3 regions of the Streptomyces sp. NPDC048637 genome follow, and region 1 is predicted to be linked to each of the others. Evidence: predicted binding sites of a transcription regulator. Region 1 holds the regulator's gene; each other region holds the start of a gene.

Region 1 (7,509 bases):
ATACGGGCGGCGGAGACCGGCGATCCGGTGATCGCCCGCGCCCTGTGGGGGGCGCGGTACCGCACCGCTCCGCAACGGACGCAGCGCGCACGGGACCTTCCGGATCTGCTGGCGGTGATTCTGCGCGCCGCCGACCCCACGGACCCGCGCTGGGAGGACGAGGCCGGCCTCGTCCCGCTGCTCCAGGAGGAGGCGACCGGCGTCGAGCTCCTTCCCGCCCTGACCGGCCCGTTCCCTCAGCTGATCTCCTCCGCCCTGGTCCAGCTGGCCGCGCTGCTGCCGCTGCCGGTCGCCCTCGACTCCTGTATCGCCCTGGCACAACTCGCCGGCGGTGAAGGGCTGCTGGCGTTCGCCGACGGGGTCGAGCGGGCCCCGGACTTCGATCTCGGGCGCCCGGAGCTGCTGGACCTGATGCGGGCGGCCGCGGCCGACGCCGATCCGGAGGCGTTCCTGCGGGAGCGCCGCCCGGCCGGTGAATGGACGGCCCTCGCCCCGGTGCGGGCCCTGCTGCTGATCCGTAACGGCGTCAGCTCGGTGGCGAGGCCCGCCGGCCTGGACTGGGAACTCGTCCGGCGCGAGCACGCCCGTCGGCCCTTCGAGACCGAGCCACCGCACCGCCGCGGATACCCCCGCACCAATCAGCTGTTGCAGCTGGTCAAGTGGGAAGGCTGCCCCGACGGCCTCGTCATGGAGTGCCTCCGCGACGAACCCCGGACCACCACACGGCTCGCCGCCGGGCTGCCCTTCGAGGCGCTGGTGGGGCCCGAGGCGGCGGCGGGCAAGGTGCCCTTCGACGAGGCCCTCGGGCGCGGCATCCGTACGGGCCGGCTGCCGGTGGACCGGGTGCTGGCGGAAGTGACCCCGGCGACGGAGGTGCTGAGCGCGCTGCCGTACGACCACGAGCCGACCCGCAAGGCCCTCGCCGGACTGCTCGACCGGCTCGGCACGGACCCGGTCAACTGGCTGACGTGCTACGCCCGGACAGGGCGGGCCCGGGGCAGCGTCGCGGAGCTGATCGACGACGCCGCCTCGGCGGGATCCTCCAGAAAGCGCAGCACCACCTGGCCACACCCCCTGGAGGCGGTGTTCCCCGCCACTCCCCCCGAGGCGTCCCGGGCCGCGTTCCTGGGCCTGTTCCAGTGCGCCTCCGAGGAGGCGCAGATCGCCGTCGTACCGCACTTCGACCCGCGGGCCGTGCAGCATCTCCTGGTCCACGGCGATCCGGCACCGGCCGTCCGGGACGCGGTGATCGCCGCCCACGGGGTGTCGGCGCAGGCCGCGCAGGCCGCCTCCGCGTCCCTCTCCCCCGACAAGCTGGCGTACCTCCTCGACCTCGACGAACCGCAGGTGGACGCCAACCTGTTCTTCCACTGCGGTATTGACCAGCGGGAGCGGGAACGGATGCTCGCCGGGCGGCTGCGCGGCGGCGGCACCCGTGCCGTCCCCGAGGAGCTGCTCCACGTCCTGCGGGAGGCCCACCTCAGCCACTACCGCCACTGGCTCATCGCCGGCCTGGAGTCCGGCGACCTGGGCGTGGCCCGCACGATCGTCGAGCGGCTGAAGCTGCGGATACCGGCGGCCCGGCTGCGACTGCTGGTGGCCGTGTGGGAGCGCGGCGGCCCGGACGCGGTGCGCGAGATCCTGGCGATGGACCGCCTCCCGGTCACCCTCCGCCGGCAGACCGAGAAGCTCCTCGACGTCCCCGACGGGCTGGACCGGCTGCGCGCCCGCCGGGCCGCGGCGGAGGACCCGGCGAAGCTGCTGGCGTTCCTCAACAAGGCGCCGGGCTACGACGGTGACCAGCCGCACAAGCTCACCGGTGAAGGCATACCCGTCCCCTGGCCCGATCTGATCGCGGCGCACCGCTCCGGCACGCTGGCCCCCGGTGCGGCCGAGGACCTCGCGAAGCTCGCGGACTGCCCACGCGAGCTGCTGCTGGCGCTGCTGCCGAGCATCCCGGAGCTGGGCCGCTCCCACCTCTCGTGGCCCCAGCTAGCCCTCCGGCGCGGCACGCTGGCCCCGGAGGACGTCCTGACCCATGCCGCCCCCGCACGCCAGGGCCTGTCCCACCTCCTCCGCCTGCTCAACGCCTCGGACCGGCAGGCACACCAGCCAGCCGTCCGGCCGGCGGACCGGCAGAAGCTGCGGACGCGGGCGGCCGCGCTGACCGCGGAACACCTGGGCAGCGACCCCGAGGCCTGGGCCGTCTGTCTCCAGCTGCTACCGACCTTCGCCGGCACCCTCACAGAGCTGTTCGCGACAGCGGCCGCGATCGTACGACCGCCGGCCTGAGCACCGAGGGACAGCAGCCCGTTCCACGCCCCACGAGCCGCACCGCACCACCTGCGTAAAGCCCCACCGGCCTTTCCCCCGCCCTCAACGGGAGGTGACGGGCCGGAGTGGGTGGGGTGCCGGACGTAAAGCGAAGCAGTCCGGCACCCCACCCGCGGAGGCCCGTCACCGCACCCCAACAGCCCCGCGCAGCGGACCGGCCGCCGCAGGCGCAACGGCGGGAAAGCCGAAAACGCAGGCCGAAGCAAAGGCACAGCGCACGGCGCCACGGCGAGGGCACCGCGCAGCGGGCAACAAACGCCGAGCACCCCCACGGCGGGAAAGCCAAAAACGCGGGCCCGAAACCAAGCGCAGCGGAGCGCTCAGTTCCAGCGCCCCGTACGCCCCAGCAGCAGCGCGAGGGCCGCGGTGCCTGCCGTGGAGGTGCGCAGAACGGTCGTCCCCAGGCGGTAGGGCCTGGCGCCGGCCTCGGCGAAGGTGGTGAGCTCCTCCGGGGAGACACCGCCTTCCGGGCCGACGACGAGCACGATCCGGCCCTCGGTGGGGAGTTCGGCCGTGGCGAGCGGCGCGCTGCCCTCCTCGTGGAGGACGGCCGCGAAGTCGGCGTCGGCGAGCAGCGCGGCCACCTGCTTGGTCGTCAGCGGGTCCGCGACCTCGGGGAAGGTCAGCCGGCGCGACTGCTTGCCCGCCTCGCGGGCGGTGGCGCGCCATTTGCCCAGCGACTTGGCGGTCCGCTCGCCCTTCCACTGGGTGACACAACGCGCCGACGGCCAGGGCACGATGGCGTCCACCCCGGTCTCGGTCATCGTCTCGACGGCCAGCTCGCCGCGGTCGCCCTTGGGAAGCGCCTGGACGACGGTGATCGTGGGACCGGGCGGGTCCTCGGTGCGCAGCTCCGTGACCGCGACGGTGAGCCGGTCCTTGCCCTCGACGGCGGCGACCGTGCCGTACGCGCCGGTGCCGTGCCCGTCCGTCAGGACGACCTCCTCGCCGGCCCGCAGCCGCCGCACCGAGACCGCGTGCCGGCCCTCGGGACCGTCCAGGGTCAGCGTGCCGCCGGCCCGTGCGCCCGCGAGGGACTCGACGAGGAAGACCGGCGCGGTCATGAGGCGTGTCCGGTGGCGGGGAGGTTCAACGCGGCGCGTGCCGCGTCCAGTTCGACCGCCAGGACCTCCACGAGCCGGCCGGCGGGCAGCTCGCGCGCCAGCCGGTGCCCCTGCCCCGCCCACAGGTTCATGCCCTGGGCGTCGCCCGCCTTGGCCGCGGCCTTGCGCACGGTGGAGGTGAGGTAGTGGACGGCCGGGTAGGCGGCCGGTGCGTACGGGCCGTGCTCGCGCATGAAGCGGTTCACCAGCCCGCGGGCCGGCCGGCCGGAGAACGCCCGGGTCAACTCCGTATGTGTGAACAGGGGGTTGGTCAGTGCCTGCTTGTGCAGCGGGTTGGCGCCCGACTCGGGGGTGGCGAGGAAGGCGGTGCCCAACTGCGCCATGGTCGCCCCGGCGGCCAGCACGGCCGCGATCTGCGCCCCGCGCATCAGCCCGCCCGCGGCGATCATCGGAATCTGCACGGCCTCACGGACCTGGCCGAGCGCCGCCAGCAGTCCCAGCCCCGCGCCGGTCCCGTCCGCGTGCGGATTGTCCCGGTGGGTGCCCTGGTGGCCGCCGGCCTCCACGCCCTGCACACACACCGCGTCCGCGCCCGACCACTGCGCGGCCTGCGCCTCGGCAGCGGTGGTGACCGTGACGATGGTGTACGTACCGACCTTGGCGAACGCGTCGAGGACGGCGCGCGAGGGGCAGCCGAAGGTGAAGGACACCACCGGCACCGGGTCCTCCCGCAGTATCGCGAGCTTGGCCTCGTAGCCGTCGTCGATGGGCCCGTCGGTTTCGCCCAGATCGGTCTCGTACCAGGTGACCTCGCCGGCCAGCTGCTCGCGGTAGACCTCGACGACGGAGCTGTCGGCCAGCGAGGGCTGCGGCATGAAGAGATTGACGCCGAAAGGCCGGTCGGTCAGCGACCGCAGCTGTTTGATCTCCTGATACATGCCGTCGGCGGTTTTGTAGCCGGCGGCAAGGAAGCCGAGACCGCCGGCGCCGCAGACAGCGGCGGCCAGCTCGGGTCCGGAGCCGCCTCCCGCCATCGGGGCCTGCACGATCGGGTAGCGGCAGAGATCGGTCAGTGCGGTGGGCATGAGCACATCGTGTCACGCCCACCCCACCGCCCCGAACCGGGGCGGTGGCTGCCGAACGGGCCCGGGGAACCTCCGCGACCCCCGGGCCGACCTGGGCTATCGCCCGTTGAACGCATCCTTCAGACGCGAGAACAACCCCTGCTGCCCCGGCTGGAACTGCCCCGTGGGCCGCTCCTCACCGCGGAGCTTGGCCAGCCGCCGCAGCACCTCCTCCTGCTCGGGGTCGAGCTTGGAAGGCGTCTGCACCTCGACATGGACGATGAGGTCGCCCCGGCCGCCGCCGCGCAGATGGGTCACACCGCGCTGGTGCAGCGGGATCGACTGGCCGGACTGGGTACCGGGCCGGACATCGATCTCCTCCACCCCGTCCAGCGTCTCCAGCGGGCACTTCGTGCCCAGCGCCGCCGCTGTCATCGGGATGGTGACCGTGCAGTGCAGATCGTCGCCGCGCCGCTGGAAGACCGCGTGCGGCAGCTCGTGGATCTCCACGTAGAGATCACCGGCGGGGCCGCCGCCGGGGCCGACCTCGCCCTCGCCCGCGAGCTGGATGCGGGTGCCGTTGTCGACACCGGCCGGGATCTTGACGGTCAGCGTGCGGCGGGAGCGGATGCGTCCGTCGCCCGCGCACTCGTGGCACGGCGTCGGCACGACCGTGCCGAAGCCCTGGCACTGCGGGCACGGCCGCGAGGTCATGACCTGGCCCAGGAACGACCGGGTGACCTGCGAGACCTCACCGCGGCCGCGGCACATGTCACAGGTCTGCGCCGAGGTACCCGGCGCCGCACCCTCGCCGCTGCACGTCGTACAGACGACGGCGGTGTCGACCTGGAGGTCCTTGGTCGTGCCGAAGGCCGCTTCGTTGAGTTCGACATCGAGCCGGATCATGGCGTCCTGGCCGCGGCGGGTGCGCGAGCGCGGCCCGCGCTGCGACGCGGTGCCGAAGAACGCGTCCATGATGTCGGAGAAGTTGCCGAAGCCGGCGCCGAAGCCGCCCGCGCCCTGACCGCCGCCCGCCTGCGAGAGGGGGTCGCCGCCGAGGTCGTAGACCTGCTTCTTCTGCGGGTCCGAGAGGACCTCGTAAGCGGCGTTGATCTCCTTGAACCGCTCCTGGGTCTTGGGATCCGGGTTCACGTCCGGGTGCAGCTCGCGCGCCAGCCGACGGAAGGCCTTCTTGATCTGGTCCTGCGAGGCGTCGCGTCCGATGCCGAGGACCGAGTAGTAATCCGTGGCCACTTACGACTCCGCGAGGATTTGTCCGACGTAACGTGCCACTGCGCGTACCGCTCCCATCGTTCCGGGGTAGTCCATGCGGGTCGGTCCGACCACGCCGAGTTTGGCGACTGCCTCGTCGCCCGAACCGTAGCCGACCGTGACGACCGATGTGGACGCCAGGCCTTCGTGGGCATTCTCATGCCCGATACGTACGGTCATGCCCGAGTCCTTGGCCTCCCCGAGCAGCTTGAGCATCACCACATGCTCCTCAAGGGCCTCCAGCACCGGCCGGATGGTCAGCGGGAAGTCATGCCCGAAGCGCGTGAGATTGGCGGTACCGCCGATCATCAGCCGCTCTTCGGTCTCCTCCACCAGAGTTTCCAGCAACACCGCCAGCACTGTCGAGACCGTGCCGCGGTCGTCCTGCTCGAAGGACTCCGGGAGATCCTGCACCAACTGCGGCACATCCGCGAACCGGCGCCCCACGACCCGGCTGTTGAGCCGGGCCCGCAGATCCGCCAGGGAGGTCTCGCCGAACGGTGCCTGGCAGTCGATGAGCCGCTGCTCGACCCGCCCGGTGTCCGTGATCAGCACCAGCATCAGCCGGGCCGGGGCCAGGGCCAGCAGCTCGACATGCCGGACCGTGGACCGGGTCAGGGACGGGTACTGCACGACCGCGACCTGCCGGGTCAGCTGCGCCAGCAGGCGGACCGTGCGGCCCACCACGTCGTCGAGGTCGACGGCGCCGTCGAGGAAATTCTGGATCGCCCGCCGCTCCGGGCTGGACAGCGGCTTCACACCGGCCAGCTTGTCGACGAACAGGCGATAGCCCTTGTCGGTCGGGATCCGCCCGGCACTCGTGTGCGGCTGGGCGATGAAACCCTCGTCCTCCAGGGCCGCCATGTCGTTGCGGATGGTGGCCGGGGAGACGCCGAGCTGATGGCGTTCGGTGAGGGCCTTGGAGCCGACCGGCTCCTCCGTCCCCACATAATCCTGGACGATGGCGCGCAGCACTTCGAGCCTGCGTTCGCTGAGCATCCCGCGCACCTCCAGTCCGGCCGTCCGCCGTCTCGACTCTCCTGGCACTCACACGGGCCGAGTGCCAGACCCGGAGCCAGTGTACGGCCGAGTAGCACGGACACGGCAAGGGCAGCCGCGCACAGCACCCGCCCGATGACCGTGTTCGGCCGATCTGTCGGGCAACGCTATCGCGATGGCGCTAGCGTCTCGGTATGCACAGTGCTTGGGAAGAGGCCGGTTGGGAACAGCTCGGTGACGGTGTCGCCAGACGCCGGATGCCGAGGTGGGACGAGACGATCGGGGTGATCGCGGGGACGGCCGGCGTCATGATCGTCGACACCGGAGCGACCCTGCGCGACGGCGCGGATCTGCGGCGCGCGATCCGCGGTGTGCTCGGCCGGGAAGTGACGCATATCGCGCTCACCCACCCCCATTTCGATCATGTCCTGGGCACCGCCGCCTTCGCGGGCGTCGAGGTTTTCGGCGCGGCCGGACTGGGCGAGCTGCTGCGCCGCGGCAAAGACGAGCTGCGGCACGACGCGATACGGCACGGCGTCGACCGCGACGCGGCCGCCGAGGCCGCCGATCTGCTGGTCGCCCCGCACCACCACGTCCACGACCAGCTGACCGTCGAGCTCGGCGACCGGCAGGTGCTGCTCGCCAATGTCGGTCCCGGTCACACGGCCCACGATCTGGCGGTCCTGGTACCGGGCCGGGGCGGGTCCCCGGAGATCGTCTTCTGCGGCGATCTGGTCGAGGAGTCCGGCGAACCCCAGGCGGGCCCGGACGCGCTG
Region 2 (7,509 bases), on a different contig from region 1:
ACCGGCCTTGATGACGGCCACGCCGCCGGCCAGCTTCGCCAGACGCTCCTGGAGCTTCTCGCGGTCGTAGTCCGAGTCGCTGTTCTCGATCTCGGCACGGATCTGGTTGACGCGGCCCTGGACCTGCTCGCTGTCGCCGGCACCGTCGACGATGGTGGTCTCGTCCTTGGTGATGACGACCTTGCGGGCGCGGCCGAGCAGTTCGAGACCGGCGTTCTCCAGCTTGAGGCCGACCTCCTCGGAGATGACGGTGCCACCGGTGAGGATGGCGATGTCGCCGAGCATGGCCTTGCGGCGGTCACCGAAGCCCGGGGCCTTGACGGCGACGGACTTGAAGGTGCCACGGATCTTGTTGACGACCAGGGTCGACAGGGCCTCGCCCTCGACGTCCTCGGCGATGATCAGCAGCGGCTTGCCGGACTGCATGACCTTCTCCAGGAGCGGCAGCAGGTCCTTCACGCTGCCGATCTTGGAGTTGACGATGAGGATGTACGGGTCGTCGAGCGACGCCTCCATACGCTCCATGTCGGTGGCGAAGTACGCCGAGATGTAGCCCTTGTCGAAGCGCATACCCTCGGTGAGCTCCAGCTCCAGACCGAAGGTCTGGGACTCCTCGACGGTGATGACGCCTTCCTTGCCGACCTTGTCCATGGCCTCGGCGATCAGCTCGCCGATCTGGGTGTCAGCGGCGGAGATGGAGGCCGTCGAAGCGATCTGCTCCTTGGTCTCCACGTCCTTGGCCTGCTCCAGCAGGGCGGCGGAGACGGCCTCGACGGCACGCTCGATACCACGCTTGAGGGCCATCGGGTTGGCGCCGGCGGCGACGTTGCGCAGGCCCTCGCGGACCAGGGCCTGGGCCAGGACGGTCGCGGTCGTCGTGCCGTCACCGGCGACGTCGTCCGTCTTCTTCGCGACCTCCTTGACCAGCTCGGCGCCGATCTTCTCGTACGGGTCCTCGAGCTCGATCTCCTTGGCGATGGAAACACCATCGTTGGTGATCGTGGGGGCGCCCCACTTCTTCTCGAGGACGACGTTACGGCCCTTGGGGCCGAGGGTGACCTTGACGGCGTCGGCGAGCTGGTTCATCCCGCGCTCGAGACCGCGCCGTGCCTCCTCGTCGAACGCGATGATCTTGGCCATGTGAAGTGGTCCTCCCGGACTAATGGGGTCTCCCCTGCTCGAACGCAGTTGAGAGCTTGGGGAAGGATTGCTCCGGACCGCGCTGGCGCCCGCGACGGACGGCCTGCAGACCTGTGTGGTTCCTTGCCCCACGCGGCCTACGGGCCTCACCGACCCGGTCCTTCTTTGTCACTCTCACTGGGAGAGTGCTAACGCCAATGATTAGCACTCGTGGGGTGCGAGTGCAAGCGCCCGGATGGCGTCCCGCCCACCCGGCTGACGGCGGAGGGCGGCCGACCGGGGGCACACAGCCGAAGGCCCGTACCCCCCTCAGGGGTACGGGCCTTCCTCACGCAGCAGTTGGTCGGCGCCTCAGCCGGCCACCCGGACCATGTCCGCCTGCGGCCCCTTCTGGCCCTGCGAGATCTCGAACTCGACCCGCTGACCCTCCTCAAGGGTGCGGTAGCCGTCCATCTGGATCGCGCTGTAGTGGACGAAAACATCCGCACCACCGTCGACCGCGATGAAGCCGTACCCCTTCTCCGCGTTGAACCACTTGACGGTGCCCTGAGCCATGCCTAACTCCCCTATTACTGGCCCTTGCGCAGGACCGCACTCCGCGGACCCGGGTCAGACCTCACCCCGCGAAAGGCCCGTGGGGTGTGCGCCGGAACGCGTCGACCGCCGCTGAATGTATCTGCACAGATGCCCAGAGCAACAGGTCAATCGGACGAGAAATCTGGCGCCGGAGAATCGGCAATATGCGGCGAAATCCCGGTTCTCCAGGGCAAGTCGGGCCGGGCATAGCGCACCTAGGCGACAAATACCGCCCACACTTTGGACACAACTGGTCGCGAACACATATGCGTTCGGCACGCTCACGGTGATATCCGGAGGGGGATCACCCCAATGGTATCTCCTTTCACAACACGGAATTGCCCCGTCCGCTTTCTGGCGGACGGGGCAATTCCGGTCATGCAGGAGAAGAGTTGGCGCAAATCAGCAGCCGCCGGCCACCGCCGGAATGATCGAGATGCCGGCGCCGTCCGGGGTCGGCGTCTCCAGGCCCTGCTCGAAGCGCACATCGTCGTCGTTGACGTACACGTTCACGAAGCGGCGCAGCTTGCCGGCGTCGTCCAGCACACGGGCCGCGATGCCCTGGTGGTTCTGCTCCAGGTCGGCGATCACCTCGGAGAGGGTCGCGCCCTCGGCGGGGACCTCGGCCTGGCCACCGGTGTACGTGCGGAGGATGGTGGGGATGCGGACCTTGACGCTCATGGTTCTGCCTTCCAGGGATACGGAGTACGAGTTCGGGGGGCTGTGGCGCGGCCTCGTCCACCGGACGGGCCGGCGGCCTCAGCCGAGGCCGGCCGCGCGGAACGCGTCCAGGTTCGGACGGATCGTGGCCGTGGGCCCGGAGGTCGGGGCGACCGCGTCAAGTGTCTTGAGGCCGTCACCCGTGTTGAGTACGACGGTGGTCAGGGACGGGTCGAGCAGACCCTCCTCGATCAGCTTCTTGGTCACGCCGACGGTCACGCCGCCCGCGGTCTCCGCGAAGATCCCTTCCGTCCTGGCCAGCAGCTTGATGGCGTCCACGACCTGCTCGTCGTTGACATCCTCCACGGCACCGCCCGTACGGCGCGCGATGTCGAGCACATACGGACCGTCGGCCGGGTTGCCGATCGCCAGCGACTTGGCGATGGTGTTCGGCTTCTGCGGGCGCACGACGTCCTGCCCGGCCTTGAAGGCCGTGGACACCGGCGAGCAGCCCTCCGCCTGGGCACCGAAGATCTTGTACGGCTTGTCCTCGACCAGGCCGAGGGCGATCAGCTCCTTGAGCCCCTTGTCGATCTTCGTGAGCTGTGAGCCGGACGCGATCGGGATGACGATCTGGTCCGGGAGCTGCCAGCCCAGCTGCTCGCAGATCTCGTACGCGAGGGTCTTGGAACCCTCGCCGTAGTACGGCCGCAGATTGACGTTGACGAAGCCCCAGCCCTCGCCCAGCGGGTCCCCGATGAGCTCCGAGCAGAAGCGGTTGACGTCGTCGTAGTTGCCCTCGATGCCCACCAGGTCACCGCCGTAGACCGCGGCCATGACGACCTTGCCGGCCTCCAGGTCGTGCGGGATGAAGACGCAGGACTGGAAACCGGCCCGGCTGGCCGCAGCGCCGACCGCACCGGCGAGGTTGCCGGTGGAGGAGCAGGAGAGAGTGGTGAAGCCGAAGGCGCGGGCGGCCTCGACGGCGATCGCCACGACGCGGTCCTTGAAGGAGTGCGTCGGGTTGCCGGAGTCGTCCTTGACGTACAGACCGCCGGTGACGCCCAGCTCGGCGGCGAGCCGGTCGGCCTTGACCAGGTTGGTGAAGCCGGGGTTCAGGTTCGGCTTCTCGGCCACGTCGGTGGGGACGGGCAGCAGCGGGGCGTAGCGCCAGATGCTGTTCGGGCCGGCCTCGATCTGCTTCCGCAGGCTCTCGGGGTCGCCGCTCGGCAGGTCGTACGCGACTTCGAGCGGCCCGAAACATTCCTGGCACGCGAAGATCGGGCCGAGCGGGAAGCGCTGTCCGCACTCGCGGCAGGACAGGGCTGCGGCGGGACCCAGAGCGACGGCGGGGGTGTTTTCGGTGACTTGCACAGCCATGGAGGCGAGGCCCTTTCTCCTCATCTTCCTCGCGGCGCATCTCGTCGCGAGACGGATTTGGCACCTTCCCTAGCCGGGAGCCTCACGCGCGCGGGACGTCAGCGTCCTGGCGGCAAGACCGGCTGGAGGGTTGCCGGGGCTTCAACGGGCCGTATCCCTCTGCCCCTCTGGATGAGCGGTATGGCGCTGGGCCGAAACCCAGGCGTTTGTGGCGCGGACCCCGACATGCGACGGCCATCCGCGTTGTTCAAGACTGTAACCGAAGGCACTGACAGTTGAGATAGTCGTCCGAACCGCGAGATGGATCACACAGGCCGCCGATCGGGCGGCGACCGAGGAGTCGTAGACGTGCTGGAAGAGGTGGAGGGCTGGCTGAGCAGCCACTCCTGGTCCGCCGCGGACCGCCCGCTGGGGCAGCTGCTGGAGGCGAAGCGCCAGACGGGCCGTACGGTCAGTGTCGTGCTGCCCGCGCTCGACGAGGAAGCCACGGTCGGGGCGATCGTCGCGGTGATCCGTGCCGAGCTGATGACCGAGGCGGTCCCGCTCGTCGATGAGCTGGTGGTGCTGGACTCCGGCTCCACCGACCGCACCGCCGAGGTCGCGGCGGCGGCCGGCGCCCGGGTCGTACCCCGCGACAGCGTCCTGCCACGGCTGCCCGCGCTGCCCGGCAAGGGAGAGGTGCTCTGGCGCTCCCTGCTGGCCACGACCGGCGACATCATCTGCTTCATCGACGCCGACCTGCGCGACTTCTCCCCCGCCTTCGTCTCCGGGATCATCGGCCCGCTGCTGACGGATCCGGACATCCAGTTCGTGAAGGCGATGTACGACCGCCCGCTGGAGACCGGCGGCGAAGGCGCCGGGGCCGGCCAGGGCGGCCGGGTGACGGAGCTGGTCGCCCGCCCCCTCCTCAATCTCCACTGGCCGCAGCTGGCCGGCTTCGTCCAGCCCCTGGGCGGCGAGTACGCGGCCCGCCGCTCCCTGCTGGAGCTGCTGCCCTTCCCGGTCGGCTACGGCGTGGAGCTCGGCCTGCTCGTCGACGCCCTGCACACCGTCGGCCTCGACGCCCTCGCCCAGGTGGACGTCGGCGTACGCAGACACCGCCACCAGGACGGCCAGGCCCTGGGCCGGATGGCCGCCGCGATCTACCGCACCGCCCAACTACGCCTGACCCGCGGCCACTTGGTCCGCCCCCGGCTCACCCAGTTCGACCGCGGCGACGAGGGCTTCGTCCCCCGCACGACGGACGTGGACACCGAGGAACGCCCCCCGATGGCCGAAATCCCGGAGTACGCGGCACGACGGGCGGCGTGAGCCGCGCTCCGTACGTTTGCGCGGATCTGTGGCGGGTTACTTTCGCGACATGGTCTCCGAGCGCAGTGCGGTGCAAGCAGGTGCTGAGGTTCTTGTCGCGTCCAATCGCGGGCCGGTGTCGTACGGCCTGGGGGAGGACGGGACGCTGACCGCCAAGCGGGGTGGTGGTGGGCTGGTGTCCGGGCTGTCGGCGATCGGGCCCGAGACGGATGCGGTGTGGGTGTGTGCCGCGCTCGGTGACGGCGACCGGGAGGCCGTGCGGCGGACGGGTGGTGTGCTGGAGCCGGGCGATACGGGTGGACAGCGCGTCCGGATGCTGGACATTCCGGCCGAGGTGCATGCCGCCGCCTACAACGGCATCGCGAATTCGGTGCTGTGGTTCGTTCACCACATGCTCTATCAGACCCCGCTGGAACCGGTCTTCGATGCGGAGTTCCGGGCGCAGTGGGCGGCCTACGAGACGTACAACGCGGCCTTCGCCGATGCGCTGGCCGAGGGTGCGGCGCCCGGCGCGGCCGTCCTCGTGCAGGACTATCACCTGGCGCTGGTGCCCGGCATGCTCCGCGAGCGCCGTCCCGATCTGCGCATCGCGCACTTCTCCCACACCCCGTGGGCCCCCGCCGAGTACTTCGCGATGCTGCCCGACGACATCCAGCGGAAGCTGGCGCTGGGCATCCTCGGTGCCGACCGGGCGAACTTCCTCACCCGGCGGTGGGCCGAGAACTTCGTGGCCTGCGCCGAGACCGGGCTCGGCGGGCAGTGCGAGCGCGTCCGGCCGGAGGACGGGGCGCCCGGCATCGTGGCGCTCGTGCCGGAGCGCAAGGCGCGCACGACCTGGATCGGTGTGCACGGCCTCGGTGCCGACGCCGATTTCCTGCGCGAGCGCGCGCACCGCCCCGACGTCGAGGAGCGGATGGCGGCGCTGCGTACCGAGATCGGCGGGCCGGGGCGCCGGACCATCGTCCGTGTGGACCGCACCGAACTCTCCAAGAACATCGTGCGCGGCCTGCTCGCCTACCGGCAGCTGCTCGCCGACCACCCCGAGTGGCGCGAGCGAGTGGTGCACCTCGCCTTCGCCTATCCCTCGCGCCAGGATCTCGCCGTCTACCGCGACTACACCGCCGAGGTCCAGCGGGTGGCCGAGGCCATCAACGCCGAATACGGGACGGCGGGTTGGCAGCCGGTCCTGCTGCACGTCAAGGACGATTTCGCCCGCTCGCTGGCCGCCTACCGGCTCGCGGACGTGGCACTCGTCAACCCGATCAGGGACGGTATGAACCTGGTCGCCAAGGAGATCCCGGTGGTGTCGGACGCCGGCTGCGTGCTGGTGCTGTCGCGGGAGGCGGGCGCGCACGAGGAACTCGGCGCGCATGCCCTCACCGTCAATCCGTACGACGTCGTCGGCACCGCCGAGGCGCTGCACGAGGCGCTGTCGATGGACGACGGCGAGCGCGCGGCGCGCACCGAGCGGCTGGCCGCGGCGGCCACCGCGCTGCCGCCCGCCCGGTGGTTCCTGGACCAGCTGCGGGAGCTGCGGGGGGAGGACGCTCAGGAGGGTTCGCCGCCCGCCTGAGGCGCGTCCCCGCCTACGCCCCGTGCGCCCCGCTTTCGTCCAGCCGGGTCGCCAGGGCGCCGAGCAGGCCGACGACCCCGGCCGGGCCGTCGACGACCAGGTCGGCGCGTTCGGCGAGTTCGGTGACCTCGTTGCTGCCGCTGCAGACCAGGACGCCCGTGAGGCCGTCGGAGCGGAGCTTTTCGACGGCGGCGAAGGCGGCCAGGTCGCCGAGGTCGTCGCCGGCGTAGAGGACGGTGGCGGCGCCGGTCTCGCGGACCCATTCGGCGAGGGCGACGCCCTTGTCCATACCGGGCGGGCGGAGTTCCAGGACGAGGCGGCCCGGTTCGACGATCAGGCCATGGCGTTCGGCGAGCGCGGTGAGCGGGCCGCGCAGCTGGTCGAAGGCGTCCTGGGGGTCGGTGGCGCGGCGGGTGTGCACGGCGAGGGCGCGGCCGCCCTTGCGCTCGATGGCGGTCTCGATCCAGGTGCCGTGCCAGACACCGGAGGCGTCCAGGACGCCGGGGAGTTCGGCCTGTATGGCGGCGACACCGGGGTGCGGGGCGGGTGCGTGGAGGGTGCCGGTGGCCGCCTCCCAGCGTTCGGCACCGTAGTGGCCGAGGACGGTGAGGTGGTCCAGGCCGGGTACCTCCGCGAAGCCGCCGAGGCGGACCGCGACGGTGGCCGGGCGGCCGGTGAGCACCGCGGCGGCGCGCAGCTGGGGCACCAGACGGCCGAGGGCGGCGACGGCGCCGGCATGGGCGCGGGCCTTTTCCGGGTCGGGGACGATATCGGCGAGGGTGCCGTCGAAGTCGAGGGCGAGGACGGCGCGTTCGGGGTGGGCCAGCAGTGCGGCGAGGCCGTCGCGGCCGGCGGGGGTGTGCGGGACC
Region 3 (7,509 bases), on a different contig from region 1:
GTGGCACGAGGCACTCGGCATACCGTCCGCACCCCACTGACGGCCCGACGGCCCCGAGCAAGCCGGCCTCCCGCAAGCAAGGGCGGCCTCCGCGCCAGTAAGCAGGCGCGGCCTCCCCTCCAGCGAGCACCCCGCACCCCCTGAAATGGCCCGGTCTCTCCCCTGAAACGGCGCGGCCTCTCTCACTGAAGAGACGCGGGCCGCACCTCCTGACGAGATTCATGGCCTCACCCACCGGCAAGGCGAGGGTCAGCCCGCACCTGCCGGCGAGGCACTGCCTCATGCACCGGCGAGGCGTGGCTCAGCTCTCACGCACCGGTGGGGCACAGCCTCATGCACCGGCGAGGCGTGGCTCAGCCCTCACGCACCGGTGGGGGACAGCCTTATGTACCGGCGAGGCGTGGCACAGCCCTCATGCACCGGTGGGTCATGTACCGGAGGCGGGCACAGCCCTCACGCACCGGCGGAGCGAGGCACAGCCCTCACCCACTCAGGTCACCAAACGGGCCATTCGCCTCATCCGCGCCTAGCGTGGAGCACGTGTCACAGCCACCAGATGCCCACCCGCCTCGGGCCGCGGCTCCGAGGGCAATCGTGGCACCGGCCCGGCCGAGCCCACCCGCGCCCCGCGCGACACCAGTGCCTCGGTGGGGCTGCACTCTTCCAGCTGTCGTCCGTGCCCTGGGCACCCACATGCTGCGGAACTTCACTCGCTCCTCCCCTCCCCCCACCCCCACCTCCCGAGCGGAAAGGCTGCTGCCCCATGGCTCGTCATGAGTACGCACACCCCCGCCACCCCCTGCCCGGCAGCGACCGCAACAGGCCTCTCAGGCGCAGCTGCGGCTCCCAGGGCCCGCCGACCCGGCCCCAAGAAGGCCACCGCCCGCACCCCATACCGACCCACGACAAGGGCCGCTAGGGCAGGAGGCGTTCACCTCCTCACCCGCTCACACCGCTTTGCCGGACGACTTTCTCCTGCTCATGGCGGTGTGGGGGCGGTCCAGCAGACGACTTTTATTGCGTCGTGCTCCCGACACCCGGCCGGTACGTTTCCCGCTATGACGTCAACGCTGCGCCTGGAGAAGGTCACACCGGACAACGTCGAGGCCGCATGCCGGCTGAAGGTGCGACCTGACCAGGAAGGGCTGGTGGCGCCGGTGGTGCGGTCGCTGGCCGAGGCGTATGCGCAACCCGAGGTCGCCTGGCCTCGGTTGATCTTGGACGGTGAGCAACTCGTGGGCTTCGTCATGGGTTTCTTCCTGGTGCGATTCGACCCTGACAACCCGGAGGACCGGCTGCGCTCCGGGATCTGGCGACTGAACATCGCCGCCGAACATCAGGGCCGTGGGTATGGCCGGTTCGCCGTGGAGTCCGTGTGTGCAGAGGTCCGAAGGCGGGGGCGGGGGCGGGGGCGGGGGCAGGGTCGGGTGACGGTGAGCTGGGTTCCGGGTGAGCACGGGCCGGAGCGGTTCTACCTCGGGCTCGGATTCCGTCCGACCGGGGAGATGAGCGGCGATCAGGTCGTCGGCGAGCTGGCCCTGACCGGCGCGGCCTGAGAGCGAACCACCGCCCACCGCACCCGACCAGGCACCCCTGGTTGCCCACCACGGCCCACCGCACCCGACCGGGCACCCCTGGTTGCCCAGCGCCGCCCTCCGTGGCCATTGATATCCCGCCGATATGGCCTACGGTCGGCAATGAAACGATGGAGGAATGACGACAAAGCCCGAAGAATCCTCGGAGTGTCGGCCTGCGGTTCCCGAGCGCTGGCCGGAGGGGGAATCCCTGCATGCTGAGCTCCTCGCGGCGAAGACGTTGGTTTACGACCCCTGTGGGTTCACCTGCTCACGGCCGATCCCCGAAGCGGAGAGCGCCGAGTACGCGGCACATGAGTTCACTCTCGACGGCTCCTCCGTCAGGTTTCGGGTTGCCAAGACCACCCCGACGAAGGTCGGCCAGTTCGTCACGGTGTGGAAGCGGAGCCCCGGCGGGCCGATTCAGCCGTTCGACTCCGAGGATCCGGTAGATCTCTTCGTCATCAGCACCCGCGAGGGCCACCACTTCGGGCACTTCGTCTTTCCGCGCGAGGTGCTCTGTGCACGAGGCATCGTTTCCAGGAATGGCTCCGGCGGCAAGCGGGCTTTCCGCATCTACCCGCCGTGGGTGGAGACCACCAATCGGCAGGCCCGCACCACACAGGCGTGGCAGGCGGACCACTTCCTGCAGATCCCTGAGGACGGGCCCCTCGACATGGCCCGCGCCCAGGCGCTCCATCACCCGTGACCGACGGGGCCCTACCCCCCCCCGTGGCCGACGGGCCCTAACACCCCCTATGACCGTCGGACCCTGCCCCCATGACCGTCAGACCCTGCCACCACGCGGGACCGTGTGGCCCCCATGGACGGGCAGCTGCCACGCTCCCACTCCGCGCCCGCGACCCCTCCCCACTCCGCGCCCGCGACCCCTCCCCGCTCCGCGCCCGCTCCCCCTCCCGCGCTCGTCCAGGGACGCTACGGCCGAAAGGGGGCTGTGGGCCCACGCTGAGCGGTGACCGCTCCCGGCCCGCCCGTACTCTGGAGAGGTGAGCACCACCCCCGAACCCGAGTCGGCCCCCGCGCATCAGGACGCCTCCGACGCCGAGCAGGCCCCCGCCCCCGCGCCCCCGCCCGCTGCGCGCCCGGTGGCGCCCAGGCCCGCGGCGAAGCTGATCTTCGACGACCCGCTGAGCCAGCAGTCCTCGGACGACACCGACCGTGGCTGGGGCGAGCGCCCGGCGAGTGGTGACAGCGCCGCCGACCTCGCCCGCTTCCTCGACGAAAAGCCGCCCCACCACCTCTGAGCGAGGCGAGGGGGCGGCGTCTGCCGGCCGTGGGCGCCTGTTACTCGTGGGTCTTCTGCGTGCCGATGGTGCCCGAGGTGGGTGCGGGCGCGGACGGCGAGCCGGTGCGCTGGGCGATCAGCGCATCGCGGATCTCGGTGAGCAGCTCGATCTCGGTCGGGTCCGCGGGGGCGCCGTCGACCGGCTGCTTGGCCGCCTGGCGTTCCTTCCACTTGTTGATCGGAAGGATCATGAGGAAGTAGACGACCGCGGCGGTGATCAGGAACGTCAGGGCGGCGCTGAGCACCGAGCCCCAGAGGATGTAGATCCCGTCGGCGAATGCGCCCGTCTTCGGATCCTTGGCGCAGGTGGCGGTCAGGCAGGACTGGTAGTGATCGAGGTTCTGCGAACCGAGCGCGCCCACGATGGGGTTGATGATGCCCTTCACCACCGCGTTGACGATGTTGGTGAAGGCCGCACCGACGACGACCGCGACCGCGAGTTCGATGACGTTGCCGCGCATCAGGAATTCCTTGAATCCCTGCAGGACGCCCTTGCTCACCTGACAGCCTCTTTCCATGCTCACTACGGACGGTGCACCAACAATCAGCACCGCAACTTACGGCAGGGCAGGGCAGAGGTGTCCAGTCGTGTGACACGCACCATCGAATGACCGGTGCGTCTGCACGGAACCGGTGGTTCCGGCGGAGGGGCCCGATCGTGCGGACTCCGTGGACGGATACCGCGGTACCGGTGCGGTGGGCGCGCCCCCATTGGCGCGCGGCGGGTGCCCCGCCATTCGCAGCAGTCTCGCGTGGGGTGAGGGCAGACGCCACTTGATCTTGGGGCATGGTCACTGCCCTCCCGGGGCCGCCGCCGACGGGCAGCCGGGGGCGGGAGCGTCTCGTACGGCACCGTACGACGCCCCGCCGGCCAGTGCTGCGGCGGTCATCGCCAGGCCGGCGGCCAGTAAGCGCTGTCGCGTGGTCCGTCCCCATCGGTGCCGGCCGCCACCGGCCCGCACCGGTGTGAAGTGCGGTACTTCACATGGCGGGGGAGCAGGGAGCGGCAGGGAGAGGAGATCGGGGCCGGTAAGGGAAAAGGGAGGGGGAGAGGGCGAAGGAGCGGGGGAGGGCGAAGGAGCGGGAGAGGTGCGGGGCATGGTGGTACCGCCTGTGGTGATGAGGGGTCGGGTGAACCGCTGATCACCACCGTGCCGGAAGGCTCCGCCCGCCCGCTCCGGGCTGTGGACGACCCCGCCGTTGTGGACAACTCGGCCACCCGGGAGGGGGAGGCCGAGCGTCCTGAGGGAGGCCGAGCGTCCTGGGGCGTTACGGCAGGTCGATGCCCAGGTCCCAGCCGGTGTGGGCGCCGGTGCACAGGCAGTCGCGCGCGGCGTTGTCGGGGAGGCCGGCGATCGCGTCGAAGAGGACCTCGCGCAGCCGGCCGACGTTCTCGGCGAAGACCCTGAAGACTTCGTCGTGGGAGACGCCCTCGCCGGTCTCGGTGCCCGCGTCCAGGTCGGTGACCAGGGTCAACGAGGTGTAGCAGAGACTCAGTTCGCGGGCCAGGACGGCTTCGGGGTGGCCGGTCATGCCGACCACCGACCAGCCCTGTGCGGCATGCCAGCGCGATTCGGCGCGGGTCGAGAAGCGGGGGCCCTCGATGACGACAAGGGTGCCGCCGTCGACCGGCTCCCAGTCCCGGCCGCGGGCTGCCGAGACGGCGGCCCGGCGCCCGGTGGGGCAGTACGGGTCGGCGAAGGCCAGATGGACGACGTTGGGGACGCTCCCGTCGGGGAGGGGCTCGCCGTCGAAGTAGGTCTGGGGACGGGCCTTGGTGCGGTCGACGAGCTGGTCGGGGACCAGGAGGGTGCCGGGGCCGTATTCGGGGCGCAGTCCGCCGACCGCGCACGGGCCGAGAACCTGGCGTACGCCGAGCGAACGCAGCGCCCACAGGTTGGCGCGGTAGTTGATGCGGTGCGGCGGGAGGTGGTGGCCGCGGCCGTGCCGGGGCAGGAACGCGACGTGGCGGCCGGCGATCTCTCCCACGAACAGCGAGTCGCTCGGGCGCCCGTACGGGGTGTCCACTGTGATCTCGGTCACGTCGTCGAGGAAGGAGTAGAAGCCCGATCCGCCGATAACGCCAATCTCCGCGTCAGCCATGCCGGTCACACTATCGGGGCGCGGTGGCGGGGGAGGGTGGGTCTGAGAGGAAAGAAAGCCGTGAGCGACGGACCCCGCCTTCGGTGACGGCGGGGTCCGGAGAAGTGCGGGTCAGGCGGCGGAGCTGGTGCCCGAGGTGCTGCCGGCCGACGAGGTGGTGGCCGGGGCGGAGGGCTTGCTGTCGGAGCTGCCGGACGAGGAGCTCGACGAGTCCGAGGAGGACGTCGCGCCCGACGAGGAGCTCTTCGCGGGGCTGCTGCTGGACGACGAGCCGCGGCTGTCGTTGCGGTAGAAGCCGGAGCCCTTGAAGACGATGCCGACCGCGGAGAACACCTTCTTGAGGCGTCCGTTGCAGGCGGGGCACTCAGTGAGCGCGTCGTCGGTGAACTTCTGCACCGCCTCGAGGCCCTCGCCGCACTCGGTGCACTGGTACTGGTAGGTCGGCACTTGTCTTCCTCCTGGCACTCTCACTCGATGAGTGCTAACGACGCTCCATATTGCAGTATTCCCGCCCGCCAGTCCACCGTGACCGGCGGACGGTGACCGACTCCACGCTCGGTCAGGCGCGCGCCAGCTCCCTTTCCCGGTCGTAGGAAACCGCCGGGACCTGGGCGTCGGCGCCGAGCGCGGGGCCGGCGGCGGCCACGGTCGAGGAGTGCGGCAGCAGGTGGGCGCGGAGCGCCAGCAGCACCGTCAGGGCCAGCGCCGTACCGGCCAGCGGCACCAGGAATCCGGTGCTCGGCCCGAAGCGGTCCGCCAGCTGGCCGGCGGAGGTGGTCGCGGCTGCCTGGCCCAGCGCGACCGCACCGGTCAGCCAGGTGAAGGCCTCGGTGCGGGCGGCGGCCGGCACCAGCGACTCCACGAGCGTGAAGCCGGTGATCAGGGCCGGGGCGATGCACAGGCCGACGACCAGGCCGACGGCGCCCAGCAGCGGCACCGCGGTGACCGCCCACAGCGGGGTGGTGGCCAGCGTCAGCAGCCCGTAGGCGACCAGCAGCCGGCGCCGCGGGCCGATCTTCCAGGCGATGGCGCCACAGGCGACACCGGCGAGCATGTTGCCGCCCGCGAAGATCCCGTAGAGCACACCGCTGATGCCGGGCTGCCCGATGTGGTGGGTGAACGCCGTCAGCGAGACCTGCATACCGCCGAAGACGGCACCGATGCCGAGGAACGCCACGATCAGGACGCGTACGCCGGGCACCGACAGCGCCGAGACGCGGGGCCGGTCACCGGACTGCGCCCGGTGCACGGCCGGCTGGCTGCGCCGCTGCGCGGCGAACAGCAGCCCGCCGGCCAGTGTCAGCGCGGCCTCGGCGACCAGCCCGGCCGCCGGGTGGACGCCGGTGCACAGCGCGGTCGCCAGCACCGGGCCGACCACAAAGGTGAACTCGTCGGTCACCGACTCGAAGGCGGCGGCCGTCGGCATCAGCGGGCTGCCGCCGAGCCGGGCGGCCCAGCGGGCCCGCACCATCGGGCCGACCTGCGGCGTCGAGGCGCCCGTGGGGACCGCCACCGCGAACAGCGCCCACAGGGGGGCGTGGGCGAGGGCGAGGGCGATCAGCGCCGCGACACCGGTGACATGCACCAGGACGCCGGGGATCAGCACCGCGCGCTGGCCGAAGCGGTCGGCGAGCTTGCCGTTCTGCGGGGCGAACAGGGCCATCGAGACACCGGTCGCGGCGGACACCGCGCCGGCGGTGCCGTAGGAGCCGGTGGTGGATTCGACGAGCAGCACGATGCCGATCGTCAGCATGGCGAAGGGCTGCCGGGCCAGAAAGCCGGGCAGCAGGAATGTCCATGCACCAGGGGTGCGGAGCAGTGATCCGTATCCGGAACGGGAGTCCTTGACCGCGGATGCCACGGCCGGGCCTTTCTGCCGCCTGGTAGCGCCACCCGCGAGGTCGTCATGGGTACGCGCCGAGAGCTGTCCTCTCGCGCAGGACCGAGTGATACCGCGTGGTCCGCACCGGAGAGGTGGCTGCGTAAGGCAGGGGGACCGCGGCCGCCGAGCGGTCGCGCCAGCTCTGCATCAGGCAGAGTTGGTTCGTCGATGTTGCGTTTTCATACTACAGGCCGTGGCGTGTGAAGCCCTGGGATTGGTCAGGGCTTCACACGGAATCCCTTGGTATCCGTGGAGAGATACAGCACATCTCCGGCCCCGGAGCTTCGGTGGGACGTCAGTGGTGGCCGCGCCGCCCCGAGGGGCCGCCGGTCCCCAGCCAGCCGGCCAGCTTGCCGCCCTGGGAGACCGCCTGCAGCCGCCGCTCCGCCGCGTCGCGCACCGGGTCGGTGGCGACCACCAGCAGCTCGTCGCCGCGCCGCAGCACCGTGGAGGGCGCGGGCACGAAACTGGAGCCGTCCCGTACGACGAGGGTGACCGCGGCACCCGCGGGCATCCGCAGCTCGCCGACCTCGACGCCGTGCATACGGGACGTCGGGCCGATGGACATGGACAGCAGATGGCCGCGCAGCCGCTCCAGGGGCGCCGACTCGATGCCCAGGTCGGCGGCCTCCTCGTCCTCGCCC

The links. Region 1 encodes HrcA, which represses chaperone genes, less so after heat shock. Its sites were predicted from a motif close to TTNGCACTCNGNNNNNCNGAGTGCNAA; they were not measured.
Region 2: groL (chaperonin GroEL) is a predicted target of HrcA. The motif match lies at 1,306-1,332, and genes of this name have one in related genera.
Region 3: AB0C46_RS11385 (FmdB family zinc ribbon protein) is a predicted target of HrcA. The motif match lies at 5,442-5,468, and genes of this name have one in related genera.

Annotation. Positions count from the first base shown of each region.
Region 1 covers NZ_JBEZHQ010000014.1:110,552-118,060, forward strand. The annotation lists gene AB0C46_RS19645 (hypothetical protein) at 1-2,292, shown strand, start outside; gene AB0C46_RS19650 (16S rRNA (uracil(1498)-N(3))-methyltransferase) at 2,655-3,398, opposite strand; gene AB0C46_RS19655 (nitronate monooxygenase) at 3,395-4,483, opposite strand; gene dnaJ (molecular chaperone DnaJ) at 4,580-5,716, opposite strand; gene hrcA (heat-inducible transcriptional repressor HrcA) at 5,717-6,733, opposite strand; gene AB0C46_RS19670 (MBL fold metallo-hydrolase) at 6,928-7,509, shown strand, end outside.
Region 2 covers NZ_JBEZHQ010000018.1:35,496-43,004, forward strand. The annotation lists gene groL (chaperonin GroEL) at 1-1,140, opposite strand, end outside; gene AB0C46_RS22335 (cold-shock protein) at 1,492-1,695, opposite strand; gene AB0C46_RS22340 (MoaD/ThiS family protein) at 2,119-2,397, opposite strand; gene thrC (threonine synthase) at 2,476-3,756, opposite strand; SAM riboswitch class I at 3,774-3,934, opposite strand; gene AB0C46_RS22350 (glucosyl-3-phosphoglycerate synthase) at 4,105-5,067, shown strand; gene AB0C46_RS22355 (trehalose-6-phosphate synthase) at 5,117-6,640, shown strand; gene otsB (trehalose-phosphatase) at 6,654-7,509, opposite strand, start outside.
Region 3 covers NZ_JBEZHQ010000006.1:107,170-114,678, reverse strand. The annotation lists gene AB0C46_RS11415 (AMP-binding protein) at 1-40, shown strand, start outside; gene AB0C46_RS11410 (GNAT family N-acetyltransferase) at 1,059-1,556, shown strand; gene AB0C46_RS11405 (MepB family protein) at 1,714-2,283, shown strand; gene AB0C46_RS11400 (hypothetical protein) at 2,582-2,839, shown strand; gene mscL (large conductance mechanosensitive channel protein MscL) at 2,880-3,380, opposite strand; gene AB0C46_RS11390 (S-methyl-5'-thioadenosine phosphorylase) at 4,150-4,983, opposite strand; gene AB0C46_RS11385 (FmdB family zinc ribbon protein) at 5,095-5,430, opposite strand; gene AB0C46_RS11380 (MFS transporter) at 5,543-6,844, opposite strand; gene AB0C46_RS11375 (potassium/proton antiporter) at 7,161-7,509, opposite strand, start outside.